DNA from 2 places in the Brevibacillus sp. NL20B1 genome. Region 2 is predicted to be linked to the other one. Evidence: riboswitches for the same ligand, from Rfam matches in the RefSeq annotation. Region 2 holds a riboswitch; the other holds the start of a gene.

Region 1 (15,664 bases), on a different contig from region 2:
AGACGCTGAACCTGCTGGGAGCCGTGCTGGTCAAGCAGTACGCCAAGGAGGCCGGCGCCCAGGAGTCGATCTTGCACCGCAACGGCATCATTACCGAGTGCAGCGCCTCCAACCTGTTTGCAGTCAAGGACAACGCCCTGTACACCCACCCCGCCGACAATCTGGTTCTGCACGGCATCACCCGGCAAACCGTCATCGACCTGGCAAAGGCAAACGGCATTCCGGTGCATGAGGAGGCGTTTGACATCCAGTTCCTCAAGCAGGCGGATGAGCTGTTCCTCTCCAGCACGACGGCGGAAGTGATGCCCATTGTCGCCGTGGACGGCCAACCGGTTGGCAGCGGCCAGGTAGGCCCGATGGTGCAAAAACTGCAGCAGCTGTTCGAGCAGCACATCTATTCCGAGGTGCTCGTGTAATACACTGAAACACATCCTGCTTTCCAATCTACGCAAGTGAAGCGGCTATCCGTATCGGGTAGCCGCTGCTTTTTACTGCTCATTTGACAGCCTCGTTCACGTTTTGGGGGCGCATCCGCAGCCGCAATCCCCAACTCAACAACGCAAACAGCACTCCCAGCAGTCCAAAAACGACGACAGCTTCCATTTTCGCCAGCAGCCATCCCGATACGACAGGTCCGGCGGCCATTCCCATGTACCGGATGAAGTTAAACAGTCCCATCGCACTGCCCCTGTTGTGCTCAAATTCATTTGCCATCATTGTCGAGTACAAAGGAGTTATGACCCCTACACAGATCCCGTACATTACCAGAGCCGTAAACATCCCGATTAACGAAAATGAATGGGTAACAGCAAAAAGCAGAATGCTGCCTGCCGCTACGACGTGTCCGCCTGCACTCAGCGTCTTGAGCGGAATTCGGGCTTGCAGGTAGGTAAAGATCGCGCTTCCCACCATCGTGCTTAGCGCCAGCGGCAGATAAAGCAGCCCTACCAATTTCAGGCTTGCATGATAGTGATCCGTCAGCAAGACAGGCAGGTATACGATCACGGCGAAATACACGAAGAAAAACAGGAAACTCAAGATCAGTATCGAGCTCCCCGTCCTGTTTGTGAAAATGCCGCCATAGTGATTCAAAAGCCCGCCTTTCCTGACAGATTGTTTCCCTTCCGGAGTATCTTTCGGGAAAAACAGCTGATGGGCCACCAGGAGAATGGCGGAAGCGATTGCGAGAAACCAGAAAATTCCGGGATAGCCATGCCAGTCTCCCATCCATCCTCCCAGTACCGGGGCTACTGCAGGCGCAACAGACAGCAGCATTTGATACGTCCCCATCGCTTTTCCGCGTTGGCTTCCCTGAAACAACCTGCCAATGGTCGCTGCGGCAACAAGCGGGAGAGCAGCAGTTCCTGCCGCTTGCAGAACCCTGAACAGCAAAAACACTGAAAACTGATTGGTGACAGCGCACCCGATGCTGGAAACGACAGTCAACAGGATGGCCGGGATCAGCACAAATCGGGCCCCTTTCCGATCTACGAGCGGTCCGAGAACCATTTGCATGATCGCGGTAACGAAAATAAACAGCGATACCGACAAATTCACCAGGTTCATGGAGACGTGAAACGAGTCCCTGATCAGGGGAATGATCGGCGAGTAAATATTTTGGTTTAACGATGCAAAGAAGGCGCTGATACAAACCAGATACAAAATGAACGCGGCATTACCGTTAGCGCTCTTCACGGAGGGTCCCCTGCCTTTCCGCCAGTTCCTCCTTGATTTGCATGGTCAGTTCTCGGAGGAATTTGAGAATGGCATGCCGCTCCATCTCAGTAAAGCGGTCAAGAAACTGGTAGAACTGCTGTTCTTTCCGCTTGTGTATCGCTTCGTGCATCTCAAACACTTGCCGTCCTTTTGGCGTCAACCGAAAATACACTTCCTTCTTGTTGTCCGTGAGTTGGAAGCGTTTAATCAGGTCTGCTTCCAGCAATTTTGCCGTGATTTTGGTAATGTTTGCTTTGGACAAGTTCATTTTCTTGGCAATGGCACTGTTGTTGATCGGTTCATGCTGCCCGATACAGTCAATGACGTGAATGCTCGTCATATTTCGGGGCAAGAGTTTTCCCTGTTCACCCGTCGCCTGGTTCAAAAACTCCTGAATGTCGGTATCCGCCTTTTGTTCGTTCAGGTGCAGCAGCTTCATATACTGGTCATAAATCAGCTCGTGTGTCAGATCAGACATTGTTCCTGCACTCCCTTCGGATTTATCGTGCACATTTCTCACACAAAATTGTTAACCAGTAAACGATTTTATTTTATCCTCGGCCGTAAAATAATGTCAATGATCATTGTTGATAAGTTTTCGCAAATAATTTACATGTTAATAAAAGATTTCTGTCCTCACGAGCATGAAAAAAAGCTCTCAGGAGCCGGTGGTTTGGCCCCTGAGAGCTTGTCTAATCCGTATTCGTCCATTTGTCTGCCTGATTTCCTCCGACGAAAAACCTGTCCGTCAGCGGCGGAAGTTCCACTCGTCCGAAGCGTAGCGGGTACGAACCAATTCATCGGCCAAAGCCAATTCTTCAGCCGTCAGTTCTCCCGGTACCAACTCCACCTCCAGACCGGAAGCGAAGCCGTCGCGGAAGGCATGCACAGCCTCTTGCAGGCTGATCGGCCGGGGGCTTACCTCGTTGATCGTCACTGCCTTTTGCCGGAAGCTCTCCATCATGCGCTGTTTCACGCGCTCGGACGGGAAGTTGAGCAGCGAAAAGAGCAGCTCGACGTCCATCTCCAGGAGAATCGAACCGTGCTGCAGGATCACGCCTTTTTGCCGCGTCTGGGCGCTGCCCGCCACCTTTTTGCCCTCCACCACCAGTTCGTACCAGGAGGGGGAATCAAAGCAGGCTGACGAGCCGGGCGAGCTGTACTTTTCCTTTTCCTCCTCGGTGGCCAGCGAGACCATTTCCGCGTGCAGGCCGAGCCGCTGAAATCCGTGCAGCAGCCCCATGCTGATCACCTTGTACGCCTCCGTCACGCCGGACGGCATTTTCGGATGGCTTTCCGAAACGACGACGCTGTAGGTCAACTCCTGATCGTGCAAGACGGCCCGTCCCCCGGTGGGACGGCGGACAAAGCCCAGCCCTCGCTCACGCAGCGCCTCCAGGTTGATTTCCTTGGCCGCCTTTTGAAAGTAGCCGATCGACAGGGTCGCCGGATTCCATGTGTAAAATCGGACGGTCGGCGGTACCTTTCCTTCGCTGTGCAGATGCAAAATCGCCTCGTCGACAGCCATGTTCATGGCCGGTGACATGGCTTCCGTGACGAGAAAACGCCATTGTTCCATAGTTCGACCTCCTCTTGCCCCATCCATTGTACGCCGCCGGCAGCCGGGACGGCAAGAGACGGACGATTCCATTGCACACGTGGACGCGCCTGTCCCTTATCGTTTCTTCCCCCACGTCACCGTAAGTTCTCCTCCCATCTTACCACATCATCCAGTCCGCCTGGCGTCGTCACCACCTGTAAAAGTGTCGAAAAGAGGCACTAAGCCGCCGCTCGGAGAATCGCGTAAACAAACAAAAAAGCCGGGCAACCCACCCGGCGCACATGATCCACGTATCGAGGCAGCCATTTTTACGTGACGACAGCCCATGCAAAGCGCACGTGACAGCTCGCCTGATAACCGTCCGTTCGGTTCTGGAAGTATCGTTCCTGGATATCGGCCGAGCTTGCGTTTTCATGCAGACGCAGCCCCACACGTTCCAACTCGACAGCCAGCGTCGACGGGTCGAGGGCCGTTTTCATCGGCTCACCGATCTTGCTTAGCTCCTCCCGCATCTCTTTATCGTGCGGCGCGCCTTCTTCCGGCACAAAGTAATCGAAAATCACTGCACTGCCCGCAGGGGCTATCTCGGCAATGGAACGAAGCGTTGCGAACACTTCGTCGCGCGTCAGGTACATGGTGACTCCCAGCCAGCTAAAAAAGCTCTTCGTCTGCACATCGTACGCCGTACGCTTCAGTGCATCAGCCAGGCGTTCCTTTGTGAAATCCACAGGCACAAAGTGGAGATGTGACGGGGTCTCCCATTTCAATTCAGCCAGCCGATCGCGTTTGAAGGCTTGCGTGGCCGGGTGGTCTGCTTCAAATACCTGCAGTTGACGCAGAAGATCGGGACGGCGGAACGCAAACGTATCCAACCCGGCCCCGAGTATGACATACTGCCCGATCCCTTGTTGTACCGCGAGCTCAAGGTTGTCTTCCGCATATCGCGAGCGGCTGAGAACATGAGACAGTCCCATCGCCTGCAGGAACGGCCGCAGAGCGTCAGCCGCCTGACCGGAGCGTGCCAGGCCGGCTTCCGGGACGGGAATCTGAAGGGCACTGGCCAATCCTTGTTCAATCAGCACACGTCTTTCCTCTGGTATCAGCTCGAAGGCGAGAAAATCATCAAAAATTTTCGGGGTGTCATTCATGGCATGGTAGGCGCGCATGTAGGCGGTCATGATCGCGGTCAGACTGACGTGGTTTTCTTGCAAGGTTATCTCCTCCTTTGTACTGCCGATCTTACAAGGAATGGAAAGACGGCGTGTACAAAGAAGTATACACAGACCAGCAAATTGTTTCAATCGTTAATTTTTAATCATATCATAAAAATTAATTTTTGTCAAGGGGTTAGGTCTCCAGCTGTGATGTTCGCAGATGTTCGCAATCTGTCGGGAGTCTTCCTGCTCGCAATCCGTATGTGGACAACGCAAAAACCGCCCGAAAAAAACGGGCGGTTTCAATCGGTTATGCTTGTTCCGGCTGGTAACGGAGGATCGGCTTGCGTGCTGCCGTCGCTTCGTCGAGGCGCTTGACCACCGTGGTGTGCGGCGCTTCCTGAACGATTTCCGGGTTTTCTTCGCACTCGCGGGCGATTCTCAGCATGACCTCGATAAACTCATCGAGCGTTTCTTTTGTCTCCGTCTCCGTCGGCTCGATCATCAGACATTCGTCGACGATCAGCGGGAAGTAGATCGTCGGCGGGTGGTAGCCAAAGTCAAGCAGACGCTTGGCGATGTCCAACGTACGGACGCCCAGTTTTTTCTGGCGGACGCCGGAGAGGACAAATTCGTGCTTGCAGACGCGGTCGTACGGCAGCTCGTAGGCCGACGCCAGCTTTCTCATCATGTAGTTGGCGTTCAGCACGGCGTTTTGCGAGACTTGCAGCAGCCCTTCCGGCCCCATCGTGCGGATGTAGGCGTAGGCGCGGACCAGGATGCCAAAGTTGCCGTGGTAGCCTTTTACGCGGCCGATGGACTGGGGACGGTCGTTGTCCCAGTAGTACGTGCCGTCTGCTTTTTTGCCCACGATCGGGGCTGGCAAAAACGGCTCCAGAATTTTTTTCACCCCGACTGGACCGGCACCAGGACCGCCGCCGCCGTGCGGACCGGTAAAGGTTTTGTGCAGGTTGAGGTGGACGACGTCAAAGCCCATGTCGCCCGGCCGGGCAATGCCCAGGATCGCGTTGGCATTGGCCCCGTCGTAGTACAACAGACCGCCCGCTTCGTGGACAATCCGCGCCATTTCCACGATATCTTCCTCAAACAGGCCGAGCGTGTTGGGGTTGGTCAGCATCAGCGCCGCCGTGTCCGGACCGACTGCCTGGCGCAGCGCTTCAATATCCACCAGGCCGCGCTCGTCGGACGGAATCGTCACGGTTTGCAGGCCAGCGACCGCTGCGGAAGCCGGGTTGGTGCCGTGGGCGGAGTTGGGCACGATCACTTTCGTGCGCTGATGGTCACCGCGGCTCTCGTGGTACGCGCGAATCATCATCAGCCCGGTCCACTCGCCGGCCGCTCCCGCTGCGGGCTGCAGCGTCACCGCATCCATCCCGGTGATTTCCGCCAGGTCGTTCTGCAGGTTGTACATCAGCTCCAGAGCACCCTGGACGCTTTCTTCCGGCTGATAGGGATGGGTTTGAGCGAAGCCCGGATAGCGGGCCACATCTTCGTTGATTTTCGGATTGTATTTCATCGTGCACGATCCGAGCGGGTAGAAGCCGTTGTCCACCCCGTGATTGCGGCGGGACAGTTCGGTGTAGTGACGCACGAGCTGCAGTTCGGACACCTCCGGCAGTTCGGTTGGCGTCTCGCGGATCAGATGCTTGGGCAGCAGCGCGGCCACGTCGACTTCCGGCACGTCCAGCGCCGGCAGGTTGTAGCTCACGCGGCCTGGTTTGCTCAATTCAAAAATGAGTGCTTTGTCCTTGTCGTTATGCACGTGTGATCGCCTCCAGTTCCTGCACCAGCGTGTCGATTTCGTCTTTCGTCCTCAGCTCCGTGACAGCGAGCAGCATGTGGCCGGACAGTTCCGAATAGGCAAGTCCAAGATCGTACCCGCCGATGATGCCCTTCGCGAGCAGCGCCTTGTTCACCTCTGCGACCGGCTTGGACAGCTCCACCGCAAATTCGTTGAACACCGGTGCTCCGAAGGTAATCCGGAATCCCTTTGCCTGCAGCGCCTGTTTAGCGTAGTGAGCTTTTTGCAGGTTCATCATCGCCATCTCCTGCACGCCCTGCTTGCCCAGTGCCGACAGCGTGATCGACGCAGCCAGCGCCATGAGCGCCTGGTTGGAGCAGATGTTGGAGGTTGCCTTTTCGCGGCGGATGTGCTGTTCCCGCGCCTGCAGGGTCAGGACAAACCCGCGTTTGCCGTTTTCATCCTTCGTCTGGCCGACGATGCGTCCCGGCATTTTACGCATCAGCTTGGACGTGGTGGCAAAGTAGCCGCAGTGCGGTCCGCCGAACGAAGCCGGGATGCCAAACGGCTGCATGTCGCCGATGACGATGTCGGCTCCCAGCTTGCCTGGAGCTTCCAGTACACCGAGGGAGAGCGGGTTGGCAGAAACGACCAGCAGCGCCCCTTTTTCGTGCGCAATCGGTTCGACCGCCGCCAGGTCTTCCACGGCGCCAAAGAAATTGGGGTACTGCACGATGACTGCGGCAGTCTGGTCGTCAACCAGCGCTTTCAGTTCGGCAAGATCGGTCACGCCGTCGCCGGTGAAGCCCGCTTCGACCAGCTCCACGCCTTGTCCGTAGGCGTACGTTTTCAGCACGCTGCGCGCCTCCGGGTGTACGGCACGGGAGACGACCACCTTTTTTCTGCCGGTGTGGCCAGCCGCCATCATCGCTGCTTCGGCGAGCGCGGTGACACCGTCGTACATGGAAGAGTTGGCCACCTCCATCCCGGTCAGCTCGCACACCATCGTCTGATATTCAAAGATGGCCTGCAGCTCCCCCTGGCTGATCTCCGGCTGGTATGGCGTGTAGGCGGTGAAAAACTCGCCGCGCAGCAGCATGTGGTTGACGACGCTGGGGATGTAATGCTCGTACACGCCGGCACCCAGGAAGTTGACGTGGGTGCTGAAGTTGACGTTCTTGCTGGACAGCCCTTGGAAGTAGCGGACCAGTTCCGGTTCAGAGAGCGCTTCCGGGATGTTCAGATTCCCTTTGAAACGCACCTCTTCCGGGATGTCGGCAAACAGTTCATCCACGCTGGAAATGCCCAGCGCTTCCATCATTTCGCGCTTGTCCTGATCAGTCTGCGGCAGGTAACGGTATTTCACGTGCGAGGTCCTCCTTTTCCACGCTTGCGATTCTTACGTCAGTTTTTCGGCCGTTTGTAGAAGGGCGTGGCCACGACTTCCGCCTTGAGGCGTTTGCCGCGTATCTCCACATCCAGCTTCGTGCCGATGGCAGCGAATTCCGCTTTGACCAAAGCCAACCCAACGTTCTTTTTCAGCGTCGGGGACTGGGTCCCGGTCGTCACTTCCCCCACCTGTTGGTCGTCGACAAACACCGGATAATGCGTGCGGGGGATGCCGCGGTCGATCATTTCGATCCCGACCAGTTTGCGGGGCGCTCCCTGTTCTTTCTGCGCCTTTAAAACTTCCTGGCCGATAAACGGCACGTCTTTGTCCACCTTGACGGCAAATCCGACACCAGCCTCGATCGGCGTAATATCCTTGCTCAGTTCCTGACCGTAGAGCGGCAGCCTTGCCTCGAAGCGGAGCGTGTCGCGCGCCCCCAGTCCGCACGGCACCAGGCCGTCCGCTGCGCCTGTCTCGAGTAGTTTCTCCCATACCTGGATGGCGTGAGCAGCGTCCAGGTAAATCTCGAAGCCGTCTTCACCCGTGTACCCGCTGCGGGAGACGAGCGCGGGCACACCGTCAATCAGCACATCCCGTTCAAAGCGGAAGAAGCCGATCTGCGACAGGTCGACGGGCGTCAGCCGCTGCAGGATGGACTCCGCCAGCGGCCCCTGCAGGGCAATCTGGGCTGTTTGCGGAGAAATGTTTTCGATCGTGACGCCGTCGATCAGATGCTGGGAAAGCCAGTCATAGTCCTTGTCGATGTTGGCCGCGTTGATCACCAGCAGGTAGTGATCGTCGGCAAATTTGTACACCAGCAGATCATCCACCGTTCCGCCGTCCGGATAGCACATCAAGCTGTACTGCGCCTGGCCCGGCACCAGTTTGGAGACGTCGTTGGTGGTCACGCGCTGCAGGAATTCCAGCGCCCGCTCCCCTTTTACCTCCACTTCCCCCATGTGGGATACGTCGAACAATCCTGCCTTCGTCCGCACCGCTTCGTGCTCCTGAGTGATGCTGGAAAACTGAACCGGCAGCTCCCAGCCGCCGAAGTCGATGGTTTTCGCCCCGTACTTCTCGTAAATCGGGAAGAGCGGCGTGCGTTTCAAAGTGGACATGAGGCACCTCCTGAACCGAATGAACTGTTTGTTGTAAAGCTGAACACAGCCGGCAAAGCCTCCGACGATCGCCCGGGCTCTTTGCCGCAAACCGATTGGCCCCAAGCAACCCGGAGTCGCCTTGCGTCCGGAACGTGAGCGATCGTTCATAAGGACGCGTTCACGAACGCAAAAAAGGACAGAGCGGAAGAATCGGAAAACGCCAAAGAAGACGGCGCCCCCATGTCTCCCCTCTGTCCTTGGTACCTGAGAGTTACCTTGCCGAAGCGGGCCAACCGGCACAGCTGGCAAGTTTCCCCGTTGGTGGCTCTTGTCGAGCTCTCTCCAGAGATGCGTCAAGTAGAGGTACTTTTGCCTGAGAGATTCACCGTCGCCGGCTTGCTCCTTCGGCGCTGTCTAAAGACAGTCTCTCCCTTCTACTATCATTCGCGTTGGATGTTGGGCCATACATAACTTTTTCAATTGATTCCATACTAAACAACAAACCTACACGTTTATCCTACCACGAGCGTGCTTTTTTGAAAATATGCAAATTGACATTCAACTCACGATTTCGTTAACAATTTTTTCTCGAGGACAAATATTGTTAACAATTAGCGCATGACTTATATGATAAATGGCATCCTTTAGTAATGAGGTGCAAAAATGACGAATATTCCTGTCTCGTTTGACATGAAATGGATTGATTTGCTTACGGAGCGCATGCGGCAGGACGGCCCTTGGGACAAATGGGAACTGTTCCAGTTGGCCCTGGAGGCGGAAGAAGCCATGCTTGTGCGCGAGTTCGACCAGCTCCAATGCCTCAAGTATCTGCCTTCCCTCAAACCCTATCCGCACCAGCTCAAAACAGCAGAACGCGTGTTGAACGAGCTGCGCGGCCGGGCCATCCTGGCCGACGAAGTGGGGCTGGGCAAAACGATCGAGGCCGGACTGATCATGAAGGAGTACATGGTCCGCGGCCTGGCCAAGAAGATTCTCGTGCTGGTCCCCGCCTCCCTGGTCATTCAGTGGACCAAGGAGCTGAACCAGAAGTTCGGCATCCCCGCTATCGCGCAGAAAAAAGAGTACATGTGGCGGCAGTACGACGTGGTGGTGGCCTCGATCGACACGGCCAAGCGCGACCCGCACCGCCGCCACGTGCTGAACATCGACTACGACATGCTGATTATTGACGAGGCGCACAAGTTGAAGAACAAGCGGACGCGGAACTACCAGTTCGTCAAGGAAATCCGCAAAAAATACTGCCTGCTCCTCACTGCCACGCCGATCCAGAACGAGATGGACGAGCTGTACAACCTGATCAACCTGCTGAAGCCGGGCCATCTTGGCCACACCAGCACGTTTGCCACCAACTACGTGGAAGGAAAGCGGCAGGCGAAAAACAACGAGCAACTCAAACACGAGCTGGACAAGGTGATGATCCGCAACAAGCGAAGCGACGGCGGCATCCAGTTTACCAACCGCGTGGTACGGTCCATCCCCATCGTGCTGTCGCCGGAGGAAAAGGCCCTGTACGACGGGGTCACCCGCTTTGTCAAGGAACAGTATCACTCCGGGACGGGCGGCTTCAACTCGCTCGCCTTGATCACCTTGCAGCGAGAGGTCTGCTCCAGCCGGGAAGCGGCGTTCATGACGCTGTACAACATGCACCAGCGCACCCCGGAGGACTCCCCGGCAAGAGCCGAGATCATGGAGCTGGTGGAGCTGATCAAGCGGATCGAGACCCACTCCAAGGCGGCAAAAACCGTGGAACTGATCCGGGAAATCAACGACAAGGTGATCATCTTCACCGAGTACCGGGCGACGCAGAATTATCTGCAAAAGTACCTGCATGAACACGGGATTACCTCTGTGCCGTTTCGCGGCGGATTTAAACGGAGCAAAAAAGACTGGATGACCGACCTGTTTCAAAACCGGGCACAGGTGCTGATCGCCACCGAGGCGGGCGGCGAAGGGATCAATCTGCAGTTCTGCAATCAGGTGATCAACTACGATCTGCCCTGGAACCCGATGCGCGTGGAACAGCGGATCGGCCGCGTCCACCGGCTGGGGCAGCAGCGGGACGTCCACATCTACAACCTGTCCACCGTCGGCACCATTGAACAGCACATCCTCAACCTGCTCTATGAAAAAATCGACCTGTTTGAAATGGTGATCGGTGAATTGGACGACATCGTGGAGCGGCTCAATCTGAATCAGACACTGGAAGAAAATCTCATCAGCATCATCATGGACTCCCGCTCCGAGAGGGAAATGGCCGTCAAGCTGGACAACATGAGCCAGGCCATTCGCGCGATCCGGGAGGCAAACCGGTCGCGGGACGCGCTGCCCGATGTGGCGGAACACTAACCGATCCCGGTGATTGGCCGCGGCTGCCGGCCAGCATTTTATAGTCAGACGGGAGGGAAACGATGCATGCAGCAAGAGCAGATACGCCGATTTACAGAGCGCTACCTGGCCGCCTTTTCCGCCCATATTATGGAGACGCATCCCGACTACCTGACCGTAAAGCTGCCGGTCGAGGTGGACAAAGATATCGGCAATAGACCGTTTTACTGGACCTGGGTGGAGAAAATGAATCTACCCTACCAGCCCATGGTGCTCACGTTTTACTTTGACAGCGAGCGGAAGCCGGAGGGACTGCGAGCGGAGCACCTCCATCTCGGCGCAGGCCGTCTGCAGCAGATCTTTCAATCCGCCCGCAAGCACGGAAGTTTCGTCTGCATGTACGAACAAACCGCATCCCCCCGACCGGGCGGCCGGCGCACCACCCCGCTCGTTCCCTGGCTGGGATTGAACTGGAAAGTCTCCTTTATTTGCGACAAAAAGCGGGACATGCTGCTCCATTTCGGGATCAACCTGCACCAGCCCCAGATCGTAACCGACTTTTACCCGTTTCTGCAGCAGCTGTCGCTCGCCCCGTCCATCCCGGATTACTGCTACACGCTGGAAAGACGCCTCTCTCTGACAGAGGCCGCCGCCATTGCCGAACGGGAGACCCGCCGCCTGCTGGACGCAGAGGACGGACGCTGGGCAGAGGAAGCGCGGCAGCGGCTCAATGAAGAGTTGCAGATTCTGGAAGCGTACTATGCCGAGTTGGTCTCCCGTGAAGCGGAAAGCCGCGAGCGCGACAGCGGCGCGGCGGATGGTGACGAATCCTCGGACAGCGGGAAAAGCGGCGGCAGTGAAGCACATGCTCTCTCTTTGCCGGACGTTCTGGCGAAGACGGCGACAGAAGCTGCTCAGGTGAACCAATCTGTCCCGGCTCCCCCTGTCCATATTGCACCGCCCACCGTCCAACCTGCGACCGAACCGTCTGCAGCCCGGGAGGAGCCGCAGAGCAGCGGCGGCCGCATCCTGGACTTTTTGCGTGCCAACGGCATACCCGAAACGCCGCGCGAAGAGATCGACCAGACAGAGTGGCGCAGCAGCACGCCGGAAGAGGAAAAGCAGCGGCGCATGGACGAACTGCACTGGCAGTACGAGCCTCGCATCGAGGTGCAGTTTATCAATGGCGGGCTGTTTTACCTCCAGTCCGCGCCTCCCGCCAAAAACAGGCGAATTCTGTAAAAGAAGTGCGAGAAAAAACGATCGCAAAGAGACAGATAGCAACAAATCTTTTTCGTCAACCTGGTTACAATAGGTACCAAGAAGCCTTGTACAAAAGGTGGTGCATGCTTGTGGCCAGTAAAATGACCCGATCCGTATGCGCACTGCTCTGTGCGCTCGCGATCGCGTGGCCGGCCGTCACGCACGCCGAAGAGACGGATTGGGACAAGCGTTTTCACACGCAGGTTCAGCAGTGGATGAACACGATCATCGAGCGGGATCCCAGTTTCCGCGACTGGAAAAACGCCCAAATCGATGCTCAATCGCTCGGTGCCAACCAACATCAGTGGCTGGTCAGCATCACGCGAGACGGCAGACAGGTGGGTTACATGGTGGTGGGCGAATCCCCCGCTTCCGGAACACAGCCGACGTTTGTGCTGCTGGAATACGGCGTAGGCGAATACATTTTGTTCGACGACGCGTTTGCCCCGCGCGCAGTGGCGGCGGAACCGGTCTATGACGGATTCGCCTCCCACTGGCTGGTCGCGCGTCAAGAGCAGCGGGAACTGGTGGACGCCAAGACGGGCGAAACGTACCCCGCATCCGCTGTTGCCGGCCCGCCGGTGATCACCACGCTGTCTAAAGCCGAACTGGTTCGCCCGGAAGAAGTCCTCACTGCTGCCCGCGTGCTGTCCGGTGCAGTACAGGACCCGTTTGACCGGATTGACTGGCTGACCGACACGTCCAACAGGCGTCAGCTGACCTGGACAGACCTCTGGCAAAAAACATCCGCCGGCCCGGTAACGCTTACTGTGCCGCTCCACCACTCCAATGTGCTGGCACCGTTTGCAGTGCAGTCGCTGCATCTGTGGAACGGCCGCGCGGCATACGTCGGCGTCTGGGACGAGGGGCTGCGCTTCGTTCCCTACGCATACGCGATGAAAGTGGGACAGTTTCATGCTGTTGATACCGGCGCACACAAAACAAGCTCTCTGCCGGAATGAACCGACAGAGAGCTTGTTGTCTGGGCGGCTGTGTGCTGTATGGGATCAGCTCGCCGCGTCCGTTTCAACGCCTGATTGGGGAACTGCCCCGTCAGCACCGTCAGCTATGCTCAATGGGCGACAGTCGGGTGTGTACCGCATGAAACACTTCCTGGGGAGTCATGCCAGCGGCGTTGATGACCGGAGCACCGGATATGGTTTTGCTCTGGTCGTTCAGCACGTTGACATCCTGGCCGGTGATCACGATGGCGTCCACCATGTTTTGCCAGTTGCCCAGATCCACCACGTCGTACCCGTTGTCACGCAGCATTTTGCGGATATGGGTAAGGGAACGTTCCACTGCCACTCTCGCCATATGCTACCTCCATCCGGCTGGGATTATTTGCGCCATAACAGCTTGATTGACATCGGGATGGCCCCGAACCAGCGCGTGGACCAGGCCTCGCGCGGCTGTTTTCGCCGCCGCCGCTCTTCCTTCGGGGTCTCCACATACTGCACAAACAAGCGGGTCAGGTATTTTAAATACTCCTGAAACGACATCACACGTGCCTCCTTCATACGCACGTTTCCGCGCCGTTTGCCGTGAAGGCGGAGCGCTTTCTTCCCCTAGTCTCTCCCGATCAGGCCGCTTTCAACCATCCTTCCGCGTATTTCCGCCACGATATCGGACACGTCCTTGCCGGTTGTGTCGATTTGAATCGGGGCAAAATCATACGCCCCTTTCCGCTCGTCCAACAGTCTCCGCACCCGTTGCGCCATGTCGCCGGCGATGAGCGGACGGCCGGTATCTCCTGCCAGGCGGCGGATCAGTTCCTCCTCCGCTGCAGACAAGGCGATCACCGTTCCCTCACTCAGCATGAGCCGGACATTTTCCGGACGAAGCACCGCTCCCCCTCCGGTGGTCAGCACCTGCGGCTTCTCTTGCAGCAGCTCCCGCAACATGGCGCTTTCCGCGTCCCGAAAGTACTGCTCTCCCTTTGTAGCGAACAGCTCGGGAATCGAGCATCCCTCCCGCTCTGCGATCGCCTCGTCCAAATCGCGGTGCGGAATGCCCAGATCCTTAGCCAGCGCGCTCCCCACCGTAGTTTTCCCTGTTCCCATGAATCCGACGAAAATCACATTTCCGTATGTCATCGGCTGTCTCCTGCCTTTCGTAGTCGTAGATGACTGTCCGCAACGTCACTGCAAGGTCACGGTCTTTGCCTCTTTGTCATAGGAAACCTGCGCGCCAAGCCCCTGACTGAACAAGGTGAGCGGCGCCATCGTCTTCTCGGCGATTTCCAGCAGCGGCTGCCCCAGATCGACGCGCTGGCCGTCCCGTTCAACAACGCGTTGGCCCTGTTTGAGCACGACCTGATGCCCTCTGCCCTGCACCATCGTCGCCTGCTTGTCCGGCAACCAACTGACGCGATACCCCATCCGTTCCGCCACTTCGCGCAGCGGGAGGTAGACGGTCCCGTTTTTCACCCTCGCTGGAACGGATGGGTAAAAGCTCGTCCCGTTCACGATGGTCGTCACATACGGTTCCAGCTCCACCTGACGCAAGGGCGCCTTGTTTTCCGTCCGGACATTGGGGACGAAGTAGCGCGCTTCTCCTTTCAGCACCTGGCCCAGCGCCTGATCGAGGTGCTCCGGACCGATAACACTGCCGTGGTAGGTGCGCTGCACGCGCTGCAGGAATTGTTTGTAGGCGTCGTCGCCGATCTGCCTGCGCAGGTGGTCGTACAACAGCGCCCCTTTGGAGTACCAGGTCCAGTGGAACTCCTGTTCACCGGCAAACTGGTTGAGCCGCTTGCCCAATCGGCCGGACGGATAGAGCTGCTTCAACTTGTCCGCGTCGCGGCTGTACGATGACAGGAGGGCGGCGGCCTTCTGGGAACCGTAGCGGTGCTGCAGATAGTGATAGACGCTCATTTCCACCAGCCCCTCGTCCAACCAGCCGTGCACCGCTTCCAGCGTGGCGACGCTGTTGTACCACCACATGTGGGCCACCTCGTGCGGCAGCCAGTGCTCGATCAGATTGTTGTGGTGCATGTCCCGCTTAAACACCGCCATGTTGGCGTACTCCATCGCATACGTCGTGCCGGTGCCGGTCTCGGCAATCGCCACCCGGGGATACGGCAGCGGGCCGTACCATTCTGTATAGACCGGAAACACAGACCGGGCGATCGCTTTGATCCGCTCGATGTTGCCCTTGTCCACAGACGCGATGTCTACCGTCAAATTGGGCGCAAAGGTGATCGTCTCCACATGGTAGCGCGGGCTGCCCACCAACGCAAAATTGAGCAGGCGGCTGCCGCGGTACCGCACTTCCTGCCGGTTGCCGGCCAGCGGCTTGGTCTCTCCCCTTCCCCAGGAGCTCACCCATTGAAAGCCCTTTGGCGACACAAACGACACGTCGTAATCAGCG
Region 2 (15,664 bases):
GCTGATTCCGGAAGCGGAAAAGGCACTGGCGCGCGGCGTGCTGTTTGACGTGGGGCACGGCACGTCCAGTTTCAGCTTCCGCACCATGCGGCAGGCGCGGGCGCTCGGCCTGGCGCCGCATACGATCAGCACCGACATTTACCGGCAGAACGCGGCGGGACCGGTACACAGCCTGACGACCACGATGACGAAGTTTGTGGCGCTCGGCTATTCGCTGGAGGAGGTGATCGCCGCTTGTACGGCAGCGCCTGCCGCCGTTTTGCGAATGACGGATGAAATCGGGACGCTGCGGCCGGGTGCAGTGGCCGATCTGAGTGTGCTGGAGCTGACAAACGTCCCCGTCGTACTGACAGACTCGGAACGAGAGCAGCTCACGGCGGAGGAGTCGGTTACAGCAAGGCTGACGATTAAAGCAGGAAAGGTACTGACATGCAGATGATCAAGGCAATAGTGCAGGAAGTGGCGGAACAGTTGGAAGCTAACTTATCTGAAATTTCTGAATTAAATAACCTGATGGCAGCAGCTCTTGACGAGACGACCCGTTTGGGATTAACAGTCTCCCGTGACAGATGGCTGGCGATGGGCGTGCACATGCTGGGATTTTTGCGGCGGATGCGAAGCGGAGAGACGCTTCCGCCCGTGGAGAAGGAGCTGTATGCGGAGATCCCGCCCGAGATGCTGCATCTCGCCGGACGCGTGCTCGCCGCCGCCGGATCAGCACGGGAAGCCGGGGATGCGGAAGTGTTTTTAATGGCCGTCCATTTTGAAGCGGCACGGGCGCTGCAGCAGGAACAACCGTAGCAATGGAGGAGGGTATGCGAATGGCAAAGGTAAAAGTGGTGATTGGCGACCGGTTGGGCAAGGGCCACAATGTGGCAAAAGGCGTGGAAGCGGCGGGGGGCTTGGCGATCCTGATACCCGGCGTCGGCGCGGACATGAAAGTGGGGGACGTGATGTACCGGGAAAACGCTGATTTCGGCCTGTCGTTTTGCGGCAGCGGAGGCGCAGGGGCGCTGACCGCGAAGACGAAGTACGGCTACCCGGTCGAATACGGTCTCAGGTCTGTGGAAGCGGGCATTACCGCGCTTCAAAACGGCAGCAAGGTGATCGGATTCGGGTTTATGGACACGGAAGAGCTGGGCAAACGGTTGACCGAAGCATTCATCAAACTGGCGGGGAGGTAGCCTATGTACACGGAAGTGACTCGCACGCTGAGACTGACGGGGAGCGCGGAGACCAAAGAAGGGGCGTTCAACAGGATTTTCGCCCAGATCAAGCACGCGATCGCGCGGGAGACGTCCGATCTGGTGGTGCGGATTGAACCGCTCGCGGTCGAGGTGGTGTCCGCGACGGAGACGTCATACCGGGAGCGGCTGTTTGGCCTCTTTTTTCCGCGCACCCGCACGCGATACGAGATTACCGCAGACGTAAGCGTCCGGCTGGGACTTGTTCGGCTGCAGGAGATTCCGTTCCGGCAGCAAAGCGAGCAGCCGACCGGCGTGAAGCAGCTGCTCGGCCAGCGATAGAAAGAAATAGGGGGAACGTTCATGGTGACATGGATGATTGCGTTGAAATCGATGGTAATCGGCGCACTGGTCGGCTTCGGCGTGGGAGCGGGGGCGGCCCGGATGTTTCACGCACCGAACGTGCAGGGAATGGGGGCGTTTCGCACTTTTGGTGAACTGAACGCCTGCGCCGGTGACCCGATCTCCCACTTTTCGTTCGGATTGGGCTTCTTCTTCAATTCCTGGGCGTCCGTGGTCGGGGCCGGCGCGCTGACCCAGGATGTGGACCACCGGATTTTGCCCAACTGGACGGCAGCCCTTCTGCTGTGGAAAAACAAAAACGTGGAGGAGACTTTGCACGACCCGAAAAAAATGGCGATCGTCGGGGCAGTCGTCGGTGCAGTCGTCGTGACGCTGCTCAATTCGACAGCGACGGCCATTCCCCAGTCGATGCAGCTGGTGGCGACGAAAGTCCTGGTTCCGGCCGCCAACTGGCTGATCAATCCAATCATGCCGATCGTCTTCTGGATGGCTGCGATGGATGCGGGAAAACGAACCGGCGTCTGGGGCACCGTTCTCGGCGGGTTTTCCCACCTGGTCATGGGCAACGCCGTACCGGGCATTGTGCTCGGCATCCTGATCGGCAAAGGCTTGGACGACAGCGGATGGAACCGGATTACCAAAACCCTGGTGACGGCCGTGGTGCTGCTGTTTATCCTGAGCGGGTTCTTCCGCGCATTTGACGTGGCGCTGTTAAAGAGCATCCAGGTGGACGTTCCGCAGTGGCTGATTGATCTGCATGAGATGTTTGGATCGGTGGTGAACAAGTGATGAATGAAGGTCAGACAAAAGGTTTCTGGTATTCCGAGTGGGCGTTTCCGCTCTTCGTCGCGTGCCTGTCTTCCGGGATTTTTGCCGGGACTCATCTGTATTATGTGTATCACGTTGGAGCTTTCAACGACATCGCCATCGTCGCCATGCTGGAAGCTGGGATAAAAGGCGGCGGGTATGGAGCGGCAGCTGCGTTTGGCGCCAGCTTCCTGTTTGCCCGCGTCCTGGAAGGGCCGCTGGTCGGCATCTTGGACATCGGCGGTTCGCTGCAGACGGGCATTGGCATCGGCGTTCCGGCGCTGATGCTCAGCGCGGGCATGACGGCCCCGCTGCTTTCGTTCCCGCTGGCACTGGTAACGGGAGCGCTGCTGGGACTGATCATCGGCGCGGTGATCGTCCTGATCCGCACGTTTACGATCAACGCGGCCAAGTCCACGTTTGGCGCTGACGTGATGATGGGAGCGGGCAACGCAGCCGGACGCTATCTCGGTCCGCTGATCGTCATTTCTGCGATCATGGCGTCCATACCGGTTGGCATCGGTGCCACCATCGGGGCAGCCGTTTTCTACTACTTCAAAAAACCGATTGCCGGCGGGGCGATCATCGGCGCGATGATTTTGGGAGCGATGTTCCCCATCCCGCCGCAGTGACGCCTTTGGCCCAACACACCGGGAAGGAGGATGCTGCAACCAAATGGGCATCTACCAATCATACGGTCTTAGACAGGTAATCAACGCCAGCGGCAAAATGACGGCGCTCGGAGCCAGCGCCGTCCATCCCGCTGTCGCCCAGGCGATGGGCGAGGCAGCCATGGACTACGCGGAGATCGCCGAGCTGTTGAAAGCGGCCGGCAAAAAAATCGCCGATGTGACGGGAGCAGAAGACGGGTGTCCGACATCCGGTGCGGCTGCGGGCATCGCCATTGCCGTCGCCGCCGTCATCGCCGGCCGCAATTTGCGTCTGATCGAACAGCTGCCGGACTCGGAGGGGCTGCGCAACGAGATCGTGATTCAAAAAGGGCATGCCGTCCACTTCGGGGCATCGGTACGGCAGATGATTGCCCTCGGCGGCGGGAAGGTGGTGGAAGCGGGTCACGCCAACCACGTGGAGGAAGCGCACCTGCGCGAAGCGATCGGCGAACGCACGGGGGCGCTGCTGTACGTCAAGTCCCACCACGCCGTGCAGAAAGGGATGCAGCCGCTGGAGACGATGATCGCCCTTGGCAGGGAGTACGGACTTCCCGTTATCGTGGACGCCGCCGCGGAGGAAGACCTCCGGCTGTACATCGCCAAGGGAGCGGATGCGGTCATTTACAGCGGCGGAAAGGCAATCGGTGGGCCCACCTCCGGGTTTGTCTGCGGCAAAGCCGAACTGATGGAAGCCTGCCGCGCCCAGTACAAAGGCATCGGCCGGGCGATGAAGGTAGGTAAGGAGGCGATCGTTGGCCTGCTGGCAGCTCTTGAGCGGTACGAATTGGCCAGCAAGGACGCCGGAGAGCAGCTTCAGCTGGTCGAACGGCTCGTCGCGGCAATCAACGAACTGCCGGGACTCCATGCCGCCGTGGTGCAGGACGAAGCGGGGCGCGCCATCTACCGTGCGCAGGTAAAAGTGGACGAGCGGACGGCAGGGATGACAGCCCATGAGCTGATTCGCCTCCTGGAAGCGGGCGACCCGGCCATTTTCACCCGCAATCACTACGCCAACACGGGCGTGATTGCCTTTGACCCGAGACCGCTGCGCCCCGGACAGGAAGTGATCATTGCAGCCCGCCTCCGGGAGATTTGGAGCAACAGAAAGTGAGGGAGCACCCATGTCAACGAACAAGCCAACCATCCGACTCAATGTTCTTGCCAAACACGTGGAAAACGCTAGGGAGATTTTGGAAGCAGCCGAGGGCCGGGTGCTTATCGGCGTGATGGTAAAAGCGTACCCTGACGTTGATGCCGCCGCTGCCGCCGTAGAGTCGTTCCAGCGCGCCGGCGTGCCCGTTTCCGTGGGTTTGGGGGCCGGCGACCCGACCCAGTGGAACAAGGTGGCTGAGGTGGCCGCACGGACAAAACCGGCCCATGTCAACCAGGTGTTTCCCGCCGCCGGCTACACACTGGGCTGCCTGCAGCAGGCAGGGAGCAGCGATACAATTGTCAACGCGCTGATCGCCCCCAGTGGCACACCGGGCCGGGTCATCATATCGACCGGCCCCGTAAGTGGGACCTGGCAGGAGACCGTCTCCTGCGAGGCGGCTGCGGCGATGCTGGCGGAGATCGGCGTGCATTCAGTCAAATTTTACCCGGTGAACGGATGCCAACGCCTCGACGAACTGCGGGCGATGGCTCGCGCGGCAGTGCGCTGCGGTCTGTCCGTATTCGAACCGACCGGAGGCATCGACGCATCCTCCATCCGGCGTGTGGTGGAAACCTGCCTGGAGGAGGGGGTCCAACACGTGATTCCGCACATCTATACCTCCATCGTCGACAAGGCGACCGGGCTGACCAGGACGGACCAGGTGAAAGAACTGATCGCCGCCCTGCCGCAGGTGTAACACTTGCAAAGAGAGATTGGGAGTGGAATGTTTCATGTTGGAAAAACAAGTGATTGTCACCCTTCCCCAAGGGCTGCATGCCCGTCCGGCGTCCGCATTTGTGCAAACGGCTTCCGTTTTTGCCAGTGACATCGGTCTGCGCAAAGGCGGGAAGACGGCAAACGGAAAAAGCATCATCAGCATCATGTCGCTGACCGTTGCCCAGGGTGAGCAGGTGACCCTGACCGCTGACGGGCCTGACGAGCAGCGGGCGCTGGAGGCGTTGGAAAAGCTGCTGACGATGGCGGTCGAGCAGCAGCCAGGCGCTCATTCGTAAACGAGATCAGGTAACAGGCAAAGCGTGTCAGCCAGCCAGCTTTCGTTTCGCGGTGCAGGCTGCTTCCTGTTCCCAAAAGCGCCTCGTTTCCGCCACGACGACGCCGGAGAGACCGATCAGGCCGATCAAATTGGGCACAGCCATCAGCCCGTTCATAATGTCAGACAGCGTCCAGACGAGGTCCAGCTTCAGCGTTGCACCGACGCTCACCATCGCCACAAAGACGAGGCGGAAGTAACGGCCGGAATCCTTGCCCGCCAGGTATTCGAAGCACTTTTCGCCGTAGTAGGCCCAGCCGAGAATGGTGGAGTAGGCAAACAGGATGACGGCGACAGCCAGCACGTAGCTGCCGGCCGGGCCAAATACGGTCTGGAATGCGTAGGTCGTCGCCTCCACTCCTGATTTGCCCGTTTCCCATGCGCCAGTCGTCACCAGGGCTAGTCCGGTAATCGTACAGACGATGATGGTGTCGAGAAAGGTGCCTGTCATCGAGACCAGCGCCTGCTTGGCCGGCGTGTCGGTCTTGGCGGCAGCGGCCGCGATCGGAGCGCTGCCCAGCCCCGCCTCATTGGAAAAGACGCCGCGGGCCACTCCTTTTTGAATCGCCATCGCCACCGTGGCCCCCAAAAAGCCGCCCGTGGCCGCCGTCCCGTTGAAGGCCCCTTCGAGAATGATGGATACCGCCTGCGGCACCCGGTCCAGGTGGAACAGGACGACGCAAATGCCAGCGGCGATGTAAAACAGGGCCATGAACGGCACGAGAACACTGGTCACCTGGCCGATCTTGCGCACGCCGCCCAGCACCACGAACGCGGTGAACAGCGCCAGAGCCACGCCGGACGCGAGCGGGGGAACGGCGAAGTTCAAATGCAGCGCGTCCGCCACCGAGTGGGCCTGCACCATGTTGCCGATCCCAAACGAAGCCAGCGTGCCAAACAAGGCAAAGAGCACAGCCAGCCATTTTTGCTTCAATCCCCGTTCGAGGTAGTACATCGGGCCGCCGGAATAGCGGCCGTCCGCTTCGCGAATCCGGTAGGTGACCGCCAAAATGGCTTCGGCATACTTGGTGGCCATGCCGAACAGGGCAGTAACCCACATCCAGAAGATGGCGCCGGGACCACCCGTGGCGACGGCAGTGGCGACACCTGCGATGTTGCCCATCCCGATGGTGGCGGCCAGCGCTGTCATCAGCGCCTGAAAGTGGTTGATATCCCCAGGCGAGCCGCTCTCCTGCCGGCCAAAGGCCAGCCTCAAGGCATACCACAGTTTGCGGAACTGCAATCCTCTCAACCTCACTGTCAGCATTACGCCCGTGCCCACCAGCAGCACCAGCGTGGGCAGTCCCCATACGTAACCGTTGATTACATCCAGCCAATGCAGCAGCTTGTCCATGTCGTTTCCTCCTTGTTTGTCGTACAAATCTGCGTACAAAAGAAAAAACATTTCATCGCGGATGAAATGTTTCTGGAGCGGGCATGGACACGCAAAACGGCCCGTTCATGGGGAATCAGGGGAGCAATAAGCCCCTTGCGCCATTCCGGTCGTTTTGCAGCTGTCGTTCGCTCTGTCCTTTTACCTGAGAGATTCATTCGCATTGCTGCGCGAATTTGCTCCTTCGGTGCCCGTGCCCCTCGCCGATGCGGGTAGGGGGGTCTCTCCAGAGGTTCGTCCCCATTCAGTTTCACTTGTTGCCAAGACCTGAGAGTTTCGGGATGTGCTCCCTTGCCCCGTCGGTAGATCGTTTCCGATCTTTTCCTGAATGGTTCATCCGATCTCGTATGCAATTTGACAGAAAAAATATATAGCTAAATTAAACTTCTGTCAATCTTGTGAAATGTTTCGAACGTGTCCCATATTCCAGGTCTAAGTGACAGCTCCCCGCAATACGTTATAACAATGAACAACACGCTGCCCAAGATGCGCCTAAAAAAGAGACAACCCGTGCGGGACTTCGCTGAAGACCGCAGCTGGCAGCGAGGAGGGATTTGTGCATGCTGCATATCGTCGCCTGTATCAAACAGGTGCCGGACACGAAGGTTATCAAGATGAACCCGAAGACGAACACGATGGACCGATCCAGCGCTCCAGCCATTCTCAACCCGTATGACGCCCACGCCGTGGAAGAGGCGGTCCGGCTGAAGCAGCGCTACGGCGGCACTGTCTCCGTGCTGACAATGGGACCGCCGCCGGCCGTCAAGGCGATCCGCAAGTGCATCGAGATCGGTGCGGACGAGGGCTACATGATTACCGACCGGGCATTCGCCGGGGCGGACACGCTGGCCACCAGCTATGCGCTGACCAAGGCGCTGGAGAAAATCGCCAAGCAGAAGCCGATCGATCTGATCATCTGCGGCAAGATGACGATCGACGGCGACACCGGGCAGGTGGGGCCGGGCATCGCCAGACGGCTCGACATACCGCCGCTGACCAATGTGAAAAAGGTGGTGGAGATCAACAAGGAGAAGGGATACGCCATCGTCCACCGCAAACTGGAGGACGGGTACGAAGTGGTCCAGTCCACGCTGCCTTGTCTGTTCTCCGTGGAAAAGGAGATCAACGAGGTGCCGTACTCTCCGCTTCCCAACATGCTGCGCGCCGCCCGCTACCAGCCCGTCATCTGGTCCGTCAACGACCTGGAGGACGTGGATCGGAGCCTGCTGGGGCTGAAAGGTTCACCCACGATCGTCGCCAAGGTGTGGCCGCCGGAGAAACCCAAGGGGGGCGAAAAGCTGCAGGGCAGCCCGCGCGTGCAGGTGAACCGGCTGATGGAAATCCTGGCGGAGAAGAAGGATTTGTTTCGCGCAAAGGAGGGACGGGCATGAACCTGGAGGAGTACCGCGGGGTCTGGGTGTTTTTGGAACAGCAGGACGGCCGGATCGCCCCGGTGTCGCTGGAGCTGCTGGGGGCGGGGCGAAAGCTGGCTGACAAGCGGGGTGTGCCTCTTTCCGGCTTGCTGATCGGCGACCAGGTGCGTGAACTGGCGACGGTCGCCTTCCAGTACGGAGCGGACGTCGTCTATCTCTACGATGACCCGATTTTTCACTACTACCGGACCGAGTCCTACATGCGTGCCGTGATCGCATGCGTGCAGAAGCACAAACCGGAAATCCTGCTCTACGGAGCCACGTCGACCGGCAAGGATTTGGCCAGCGCCGTGGCGACCGATCTGGAGACGGGGCTGACCGCCGATACCACGATGCTTGACGTGGATCAAGAAACGGGCCTGCTGGAAGCCAGCCGTCCGGCGTTCGGCGGCAACATCATGGCGACTATCCTGTGCAAAAAGCATCGGCCGCAGATGGCCACCGTCCGGCCCAAGGTGATGAAGGCACTGCCGCCCGATCCCAATCGTACAGGCCAGATTGTGGAGGAGCGGATTCCCCTGCGAGAGGAAGAGATCCGCACCAAAGTGCTGAAGATCGTCCGCGAAACCAGCAGGAGAGTGCGGCTGGACGAGGCGGACATCATCGTCGCCGGCGGCAAGGGGATGGGCAGCAAGGAGGGCTTCCAACTGATCCACCGCTTCGCCGAGGCAATCGGCGCGACGGTCGGGGCCAGCCGGGATGCCGTCGAGGCGGGATGGATCGACCACCAGCATCAGGTGGGGCAGACCGGGGTGACGGTGACGCCGAAAATCTACTTTGCCATTGGCATTTCCGGAGCGATTCAGCACCTGGTCGGGATGCAGAACTCCGGATTGATCATCGCGATCAACAAGGACCCGGACGCGCCGATCTTTCAGGCGTGCCACTACGGCCTCGTCGGTGACGCGTTTGAAATCGTCCCGCTCTTGATCGAGGCGCTTCAGGCGGAATCGGACAAGGAGGTGCAGTATGGCGGAAAAGTTTGATGCAATCGTCGTCGGGGCCGGACCGGCGGGCACGGCGTGCGCCTACACGCTGGCGAAGGCCGGTGTCAACGTCCTGCTTCTGGAGCGGGGCGAATATCCCGGCTCCAAAAACGTCATGGGTGGAGTGCTCTACCGCAAAATGATGGAGGACATCATCCCCGGCTTTTACAAGGAAGCGCCGGTGGAGCGGCCGATCGTGGAGCAGCGCTTCATGATGCTGGATGAACAATCGGCGCTGACATTCAGCTACAAGGGGTTGGAGTGGGCGAAGGAGCCGTACAACAACTTCACCGTGCTGCGCGCCAAGTTTGACCAGTGGTTTGCCGACAAGGCAGTGCAGCAGGGGGCCCTGCTGGTAAACGAAACGGTCGTGCGGGAGTGCATCGTGGAAGACGGCAAGGTGGTGGGAGTACGCACCGACCGGCCGGACGGAGAGGTGTTCGCTGACGTGGTAGTGTTGGCCGACGGGGTGAACTCGCTCTTGGCCAAGTCGCTCGGCTTCCACAAGGAGTTTCGGCCTGACGAAGTGGCCCTTGCTGTCATGGAAGTGCTCAAGCTGGACCGCAAGATCATCGAGGACCGCTTTAATCTGGAAGGGGATCAGGGCTGTACGATCGAAATCTTCGGCGACTCGACCAAAGGCATTCTCGGCACCGCCTGGCTGTACACCAACAAGGACAGCCTCAACATCGGCGTGGGAGCAATGCTGTCCGGTCTGATCAAGCATAAGATCAAACCCTATGCACTGCTGGACTACGTCAAGAATCACCCGATGATCCGCCCCTACATCCAGGGCAGCGAACAGCAGGAGTACCTGGCCCATCTCATCCCGGAGGGCGGCTACCGCTCCATGCCCAAGATCGTCGGTAACGGCGTACTGGTGGTAGGGGACGCAGCCCAACTGGTTAATGCGATCCACCGCGAGGGCTCCAACATGGCGATGACCTCGGGTGTGCTGGCGGCGGAAGCAATCCTGGAGGCCAAAGCGGCGGGAGACTTTTCCGAAAAGACGCTGGATACGTACCGCAAAAGACTGTTGGACAGCTTCATTGGCCAGGACCTGAAAAAGTATCAGGACGCCACGCATCACTTTGAACGTTCTCCCCAGTATTTCGAGCGATATATTCCCATGATGAACCGGGCGGCCAGCCAGATGTTTACCGTGGACGGCAGTTCCAAGTGGGAGAAGCAAAAGAAAATCTGGCGTGATCTGGGCACGGCCAGGGAGAAATGGAAGATGGCCCGCGATCTGATGCAGGCATGGAGGGTGATGAAATGATGAAAGAGCTGCCCGCAGGCCAATCGATCGAGGAAAAGCAGTACCTCGTCCGCTTCAAGGCAGACACCAAGTCACACCTGCACGTGCTGGATGCGGACATCTGTGCCACCAAGTGTCCTGACAAGCTGTGCACGATTTTTTGTCCGGCCGAAGTGTACAAGTGGGAAGGTGTGCGCATGCATGTGGGGTACGAGGGATGTCACGAATGCGGAAGCTGCCGGATTGGCTGTCCGTACGAAAACATCAAGTGGGAATACCCGAAAGGCGGTCACGGGATTATTTTCAGACTGGGGTAATGGACGGTGGAACATGTTTAAGCCGGGGGAATGCGTTGTCTACACCCGTGACGGAGCCAGAGGAATCGTCATCGCGGTGAACGGGGAATGGTATCAAATATTCTGGGAGGACACCTTTGTCAGTTGGGAAAAAGCGGAGGTGCTGACGAAAGCGGAGCAGCTTTCCTGACGACAAAAAAGCGGGAGCCACGGCTCCCGCTTCCCAACTTTTCTATATACTGTTTCGCGACTGTGAAGAGATGGGACATGCCCGGTCAATCAAGACCAACGTCACTCAATAAAGGATACATCTGAGCGGCGTCACCTGTTTGCCGTGGATGCGAAAACATCCCAGAACCGGCTGTTGTCCGGCAAGGGACAGGACCAGATAGGCAGTCTCCGGATAACAGGCGTGCTCGATATCGTACGGCGATGGATAAGCGGGAGCGGCCGGATGAGAGTGGTAGATGGCGACAAGACGTTCCCCTCTCTGTTCCATTTGGGCAAAGACCTGGCGAATCTGTTCCTCTCTCATGGAAAACGAGAAGGGGCTTTTATCGGCGTTCTCCATCTTCCAAATGGTCTCCGCCCGTCCGCATCTCCCCGACAGCAGTCCACATGCTTCATAGGGCTGTTCAGCAGTGCAGTGGACAACCATCTCTCGCCACACATGATAAGCCAGCGGCAGGACGATGCCTATGGGACTACGGCTTGAAACGCCTCCCGCAGCAACCGCCCGATCTTCGTTGCGGCAACGATTTGACCACGTGCGACTTGCCCCATCCGGTATGTCCTGGAGGGGATACGTGCTGCTGACTGTTGCTCGGAAGATGGGGGTGCGTGTGGACAGGCCTCATTTGCCGTTGTCTGTAGAGTGCGCGGATCTGATCCGGTGTCATGAAAATCCCTTCCTTTCCTTCGGCGTATACTATGATGTATTCGTCGGCGGAAAGGAAGGGAACGGCGGTTGCACAGCGGAGTGCAGTCGGGGAAAGGACGGGCGGTCTGGGTGCATGGTTACGCGTTTTTAAAGGGATTAAAGGCAGTGACTGCAGACGTGTGCGGTTTGAGAAAAGAGGCGTGAGCGCTGTTGGACGGCAGTCTCAACACGGGCGTGCCTCCCGCTGCCAGTTGCTGTTGCTGGGCAGCAGCAGGGGATTCCATCCCTTTTTTGCTTCGCGATTCGCGTGACTGGTAATCGTGGATGGCCTGCCGGTACTTTTCTTCTTTTTTCTGCAAGTCTTTGATCGTCTTCTTCAACTCCTGGCGTTCCCGCTGCCATTCCGCTTCCTGCGCCTGCAAGCGGGCGATCACTTCTTCCTTCTCCTTCAGCTGCTGCTGATAGGTTTCTTCCCGCTCCGATTGAGTCGATGCGTGTATCAATTTTTGCTGTAATTCATCAATCTGCTGCTGCCATTCTGATTTCTCGGCCTGATGGCGGGCGATGATGTCGTCCCGCTGGTGAAGCAACTGCGTCAGCGCTTCCTCGTTTTGCCGGGAAGATTCAAGCTGCTGCGTCAGTTCTTCAAGCGCTACCCGCCATTCGGCTTCTTTTGTCTGATAGCTGGCGATGGTCTCTTCCAGCTGCTTGATGCGCTGGGCATCGTCGGTTGTTTGTTGGTGGTACTCCTTGAGCTCTTGGTTCAGCAACTCCCATTTTTCGCTCCACTCCGCCTCTTTGGCCTGATAGCGGGCGATGATGTCGTCTCGCTGGTGAAGCTGCTGCGTCAGTTCTTCAAGCGCTCCCTGCCATTCGGCTTCTTTTGTTTGGTAGCTGGCGATGGTTTCTTCCAGCTGCTTGATGCGCTGGGCATCGTCGGCTGTTTGCTGCTGGTGCACCTTGACTTCTTGGTTCAACAACTCCCATTTTTCGCTCCACTCCGCCTCTTTGGCCTGATAGTAGGCGATGATGTCGTCTTTTTGCTGCAGCAGCTGCGCAACGTCCTCTGAAAGCATCGCCCCCTGGGCTTCCCTTACGATTTCCCTCCACTCTTCCAGGGTTTTCTGCCATTCCGCCTCCTTTTCCTTGTAATAGGCGATGGTTTGGTCCCGTTGTTCAAGCAGGACAAGCTGACTTGCCTCGAGTTGTTCAAGCTCGTGCACCCGGTCTTTCAGTTCGGCCACCACGCGGTTCAATTCGTCTGCCCTGCGCTGTTGCTCTGTCAGTGATCGTTTTACCTGTTCCAGGTGCTGGTTGTGCCATTCTTCCCGGTCCCGCAGTTCCTTCAGTTTTTTGCTGGCAAGCTGTAGTTCTTCGTAGTACTGGTTCGCTTTCGCTTCAAAAAACTGCGCTTGCCGCTTCAGCAGGAGAAGCTTTTCCTTCTCCGGCTTCGCTTTGCTGGAGGTCTTTTTTTTCAGCACCGTACGTTCCTCCTTTGCAGTGTGTGTTCCCCTATAGACATATGTAAGGGAGCGGGAAGTGTGAAAAAGCGGAGAAGAGTTAGGCTGTTACGGCCGAGTATATGTTTCACTTAAAACAGAAACGGGAGAAGAGCAACTCTTCTCCCGTCGTACTGAAGACAAACCGGTTGTACCGAGGAGAAGCACGTTTCCAGGCAGAGCGACTTGTGAGCCCTACCGAGCGGAGCTGCGATTTGCGGGTAAAAGGATCGCCACCGTTGAACAGGCTGCGTAGCTATGCGGCTTTGGCGATCCCCCGCAAATCGATGCGGAGCGAGCAGTTTGTGCTTCCTTGCTGGGCGAGCACGGAGCGGATGACGGAAACGTGTTCTCCTTGCAACGGCCACTTTGTCAACACACAAACGGGAGAAGAGCAACTCTTCTCCCGTTTTGTATCGATTCTGGCGAATTACGGAATGGACGGCGTCGGGATTACATCCGGGAACGTTACGCAGTCTTGGACCAGCAGCTGCTCGTCGGGGACAATCGTAAGTGCTGCGGAGAAGATGGGGAGTCCGGCTCCGTTGGTCAGCAGCAGGAGCACGACGTCCGGCAGCCCCAGACCGGTTTCGGCCAAGACGAGCGTGTAGTTCACCGTTTCTTGCGTGCCTGTTGCCGTGAACGTTCTCACGCCGGTACCGGTAACGACAAGACCGAGGAGGATGGTCGGCAGAACGATTCCCAGACCAAGGTCCGGCAGAACCGTGATGCACGTCGGCGAGCTGATCGTCGTTGGCGTGAGGCTGAAGCTTTGGTCGCCGGGGATGACGTCAGGCAGCGGTGTCGGACCAGGCGTATCGAAGAAGTTGAAAGTGAACGTGCTGGCCGACGGATTGCAGCTCGGGCAGATGTCGGCGATCAACTGTACGGTACCGATTTCTACCGGTGCCAGCGGCGGCAGGCCGAGGCTTACTGTTACGCCGGTAAGCAGCGTATTGACTGTAGCCTGGCAGTCGCAGTTCGCACGCGGGAAGATCGTCGGGCACTGCGGCGGGAAGACGATCGGCGGGCAGCGGAAACCAGGACCGGGGGACGGTGTCGGTACCGGGATGTCGTTCGGACGCGGTGCGCAGAACTTGGCCAGTACCTCCAGTTTTACTTCCGCTTCCACCTGGATTTCCTTGCAGATCGTGATCTCCAATTCTACCATGCCGCCGAGCAGAACGCTGCCGATCGGCGTGCACTCGATTGCGGTAATCCGGCAGAGAATGTTGTTTTCGTCCAGCGGCTCCGGCAGGCAGAGCACCACTTCGTCATCAAACTGGATGGTCGCCGGGAATTCGCACAGGAACGTACCATCAGCAAAAATGCGAAGCAACACAGTAGCACCGAACAGGAACCGGACAACGCCTACGCGGACGGTAGCACCGCCAACCGTGATCGTCTCACGGCGAATGCCGATGACACGGCAGGAAAATTCGGGCGAAATCGTGGGTTGCGGTTTCGGAATCAGCGGGAACGGCGGCGGTACGATCGGTTCCACGCACTGAATCGTAATGTCCTGTCCCGCACGGATGGCTTCGTCAACCAACGGCCGGCAGTCGTCTGGAATGGGAACCTTGTTGCGGTCCCTGTTGGCAAATACAACCCAGTCGTACACCTTTTGAACGCGGATGCACTCTTCCTGCAGATTGTTGGGAATCGGCGGAGGTGCGGTTGGCGTCGGTGTAGGTGTCGGCACTTGGTAACCCCTGATGGGCTTCACTTTATGCACCAGTACAACCCTTCCTTTCTATAGGGTATTTGATTTTGCATTACATACTATGGAGGCAGCGGGAGATTTGCTTGTCAACGAATGCCCATTTTTCGCGCAGCCTTCGCTTCGTGCCCTTCTGTTTAGAAAGGAATGGCGAACTGGCGCATGAACCAGTCGTCGTCGTATTTGCGACGGGCGAAATACCGCAGACGCTGGGCCACGGCCCCGCATTGCAGCACCTCGCGCTCAATCCGGTTGGGATCGGCGTGGATGATCAGTTTCTTGCAAGCTGCAATCCGCGATTCGTTAAAGTGGCTGTACGCCATTCGCAGCATGTTGTAGTACACATGCTCAAACTCCACTTTGTACGGATGGGCTTTTCGGAACAGGTGGAGGATTTTGACCGAGGGTTGTACATGGCAGCGGTAACCAAACAACCATAATTTTATGGAAATTTCGATGTCTTCAAAGCCCCAGACGCGAAACCCTCTGTCAAAACCGCCGATGTCCATAAAGACGTGTTTCGGCATGGCCAGACAGCCGCCGGGGAGGATGGCGGATGGTTCCGGTCGGTTTACATGCCGGGTCCAGACTACGCCCAATCGCTGGTCAAGCGTCTGGCCGTAGCCGACCTTGTGGGGCTCCTGCATCGACGCGATGGCGGGAGATACCGCATCGGTGCGCCCGGACTTGATCAGATCGACGAGACCGTCGATCCAGTAATTCGGAAACGTCAGATGGGCGTCACAGAAAATCAGATAGGTGCCTTTGGCGTGTTCCGCTCCCAGATTTCTCGCAGCAGCTGCGCCGATTCCAGGCGTGGTGATCAGCTTGACCCGGCCATTCTGTTCTTCTGTTTGCAAAAAGGCGCAGCAGTTGTCTGAAGAACCGTCATCCACCACGATGATCTCATACGGATAGCGCGTTTTCGCGGCGCGAAGCGATTCAAGCGTGGTGCGCACGTTGTTTCCCT

Evidence for each region. Region 2 has a riboswitch for glycine ahead of KDN35_RS14565 (alanine/glycine:cation symporter family protein). Riboswitches for the same ligand answer to the same signal wherever they lie in the genome.
Region 1: linked by a shared signal. The riboswitch ahead of gcvT (glycine cleavage system aminomethyltransferase GcvT) and the one ahead of KDN35_RS14565 (alanine/glycine:cation symporter family protein) in region 2 are both predicted to bind glycine.

The regions. Positions count from the first base shown of each region.
Region 1 is NZ_JAGTPT010000006.1:49,398-65,061, reverse strand. It holds gene dat (D-amino-acid transaminase) at 1-416, shown strand, start outside; gene KDN35_RS05975 (MFS transporter) at 496-1,695, opposite strand; gene KDN35_RS05970 (MarR family transcriptional regulator) at 1,682-2,194, opposite strand; gene KDN35_RS05965 (lipoate--protein ligase family protein) at 2,465-3,295, opposite strand; gene KDN35_RS05960 (class I SAM-dependent methyltransferase) at 3,586-4,488, opposite strand; gene gcvPB (aminomethyl-transferring glycine dehydrogenase subunit GcvPB) at 4,742-6,214, opposite strand; gene gcvPA (aminomethyl-transferring glycine dehydrogenase subunit GcvPA) at 6,207-7,559, opposite strand; gene gcvT (glycine cleavage system aminomethyltransferase GcvT) at 7,598-8,701, opposite strand; glycine riboswitch at 9,035-9,127, opposite strand; gene KDN35_RS05940 (DEAD/DEAH box helicase) at 9,347-11,050, shown strand; gene KDN35_RS05935 (YqhG family protein) at 11,117-12,271, shown strand; gene KDN35_RS05930 (hypothetical protein) at 12,382-13,254, shown strand; gene KDN35_RS05925 (YkuS family protein) at 13,355-13,609, opposite strand; gene KDN35_RS05920 (YqzE family protein) at 13,633-13,794, opposite strand; gene KDN35_RS05915 (shikimate kinase) at 13,861-14,388, opposite strand; gene KDN35_RS05910 (stalk domain-containing protein) at 14,434-15,664, opposite strand, start outside.
Region 2 is NZ_JAGTPT010000021.1:54,626-70,289, reverse strand. It holds gene KDN35_RS14610 (amidohydrolase/deacetylase family metallohydrolase) at 1-439, shown strand, start outside; gene KDN35_RS14605 (hypothetical protein) at 430-801, shown strand; gene KDN35_RS14600 (SFCGS family glycine-rich protein) at 822-1,184, shown strand; gene KDN35_RS14595 (DUF4312 family protein) at 1,188-1,526, shown strand; gene KDN35_RS14590 (DUF4311 domain-containing protein) at 1,548-2,336, shown strand; gene KDN35_RS14585 (DUF4310 family protein) at 2,336-2,986, shown strand; gene KDN35_RS14580 (DgaE family pyridoxal phosphate-dependent ammonia lyase) at 3,030-4,136, shown strand; gene KDN35_RS14575 (KDGP aldolase) at 4,147-4,875, shown strand; gene KDN35_RS14570 (HPr family phosphocarrier protein) at 4,910-5,191, shown strand; gene KDN35_RS14565 (alanine/glycine:cation symporter family protein) at 5,219-6,583, opposite strand; glycine riboswitch at 6,746-6,862, opposite strand; gene KDN35_RS14560 (electron transfer flavoprotein subunit beta/FixA family protein) at 7,183-8,013, shown strand; gene KDN35_RS14555 (electron transfer flavoprotein subunit alpha/FixB family protein) at 8,010-9,041, shown strand; gene KDN35_RS14550 (FAD-dependent oxidoreductase) at 9,025-10,320, shown strand; gene KDN35_RS14545 (ferredoxin family protein) at 10,320-10,616, shown strand; gene KDN35_RS14540 (hypothetical protein) at 10,630-10,785, shown strand; gene KDN35_RS14535 (M67 family metallopeptidase) at 10,891-11,253, opposite strand; gene KDN35_RS14530 (coiled-coil domain-containing protein) at 11,613-12,956, opposite strand; gene KDN35_RS20125 (hypothetical protein) at 13,231-13,353, opposite strand; gene KDN35_RS14525 (BMQ_0737 family morphogenetic spore coat protein) at 13,405-14,676, opposite strand; gene KDN35_RS14520 (glycosyltransferase) at 14,832-15,664, opposite strand, start outside.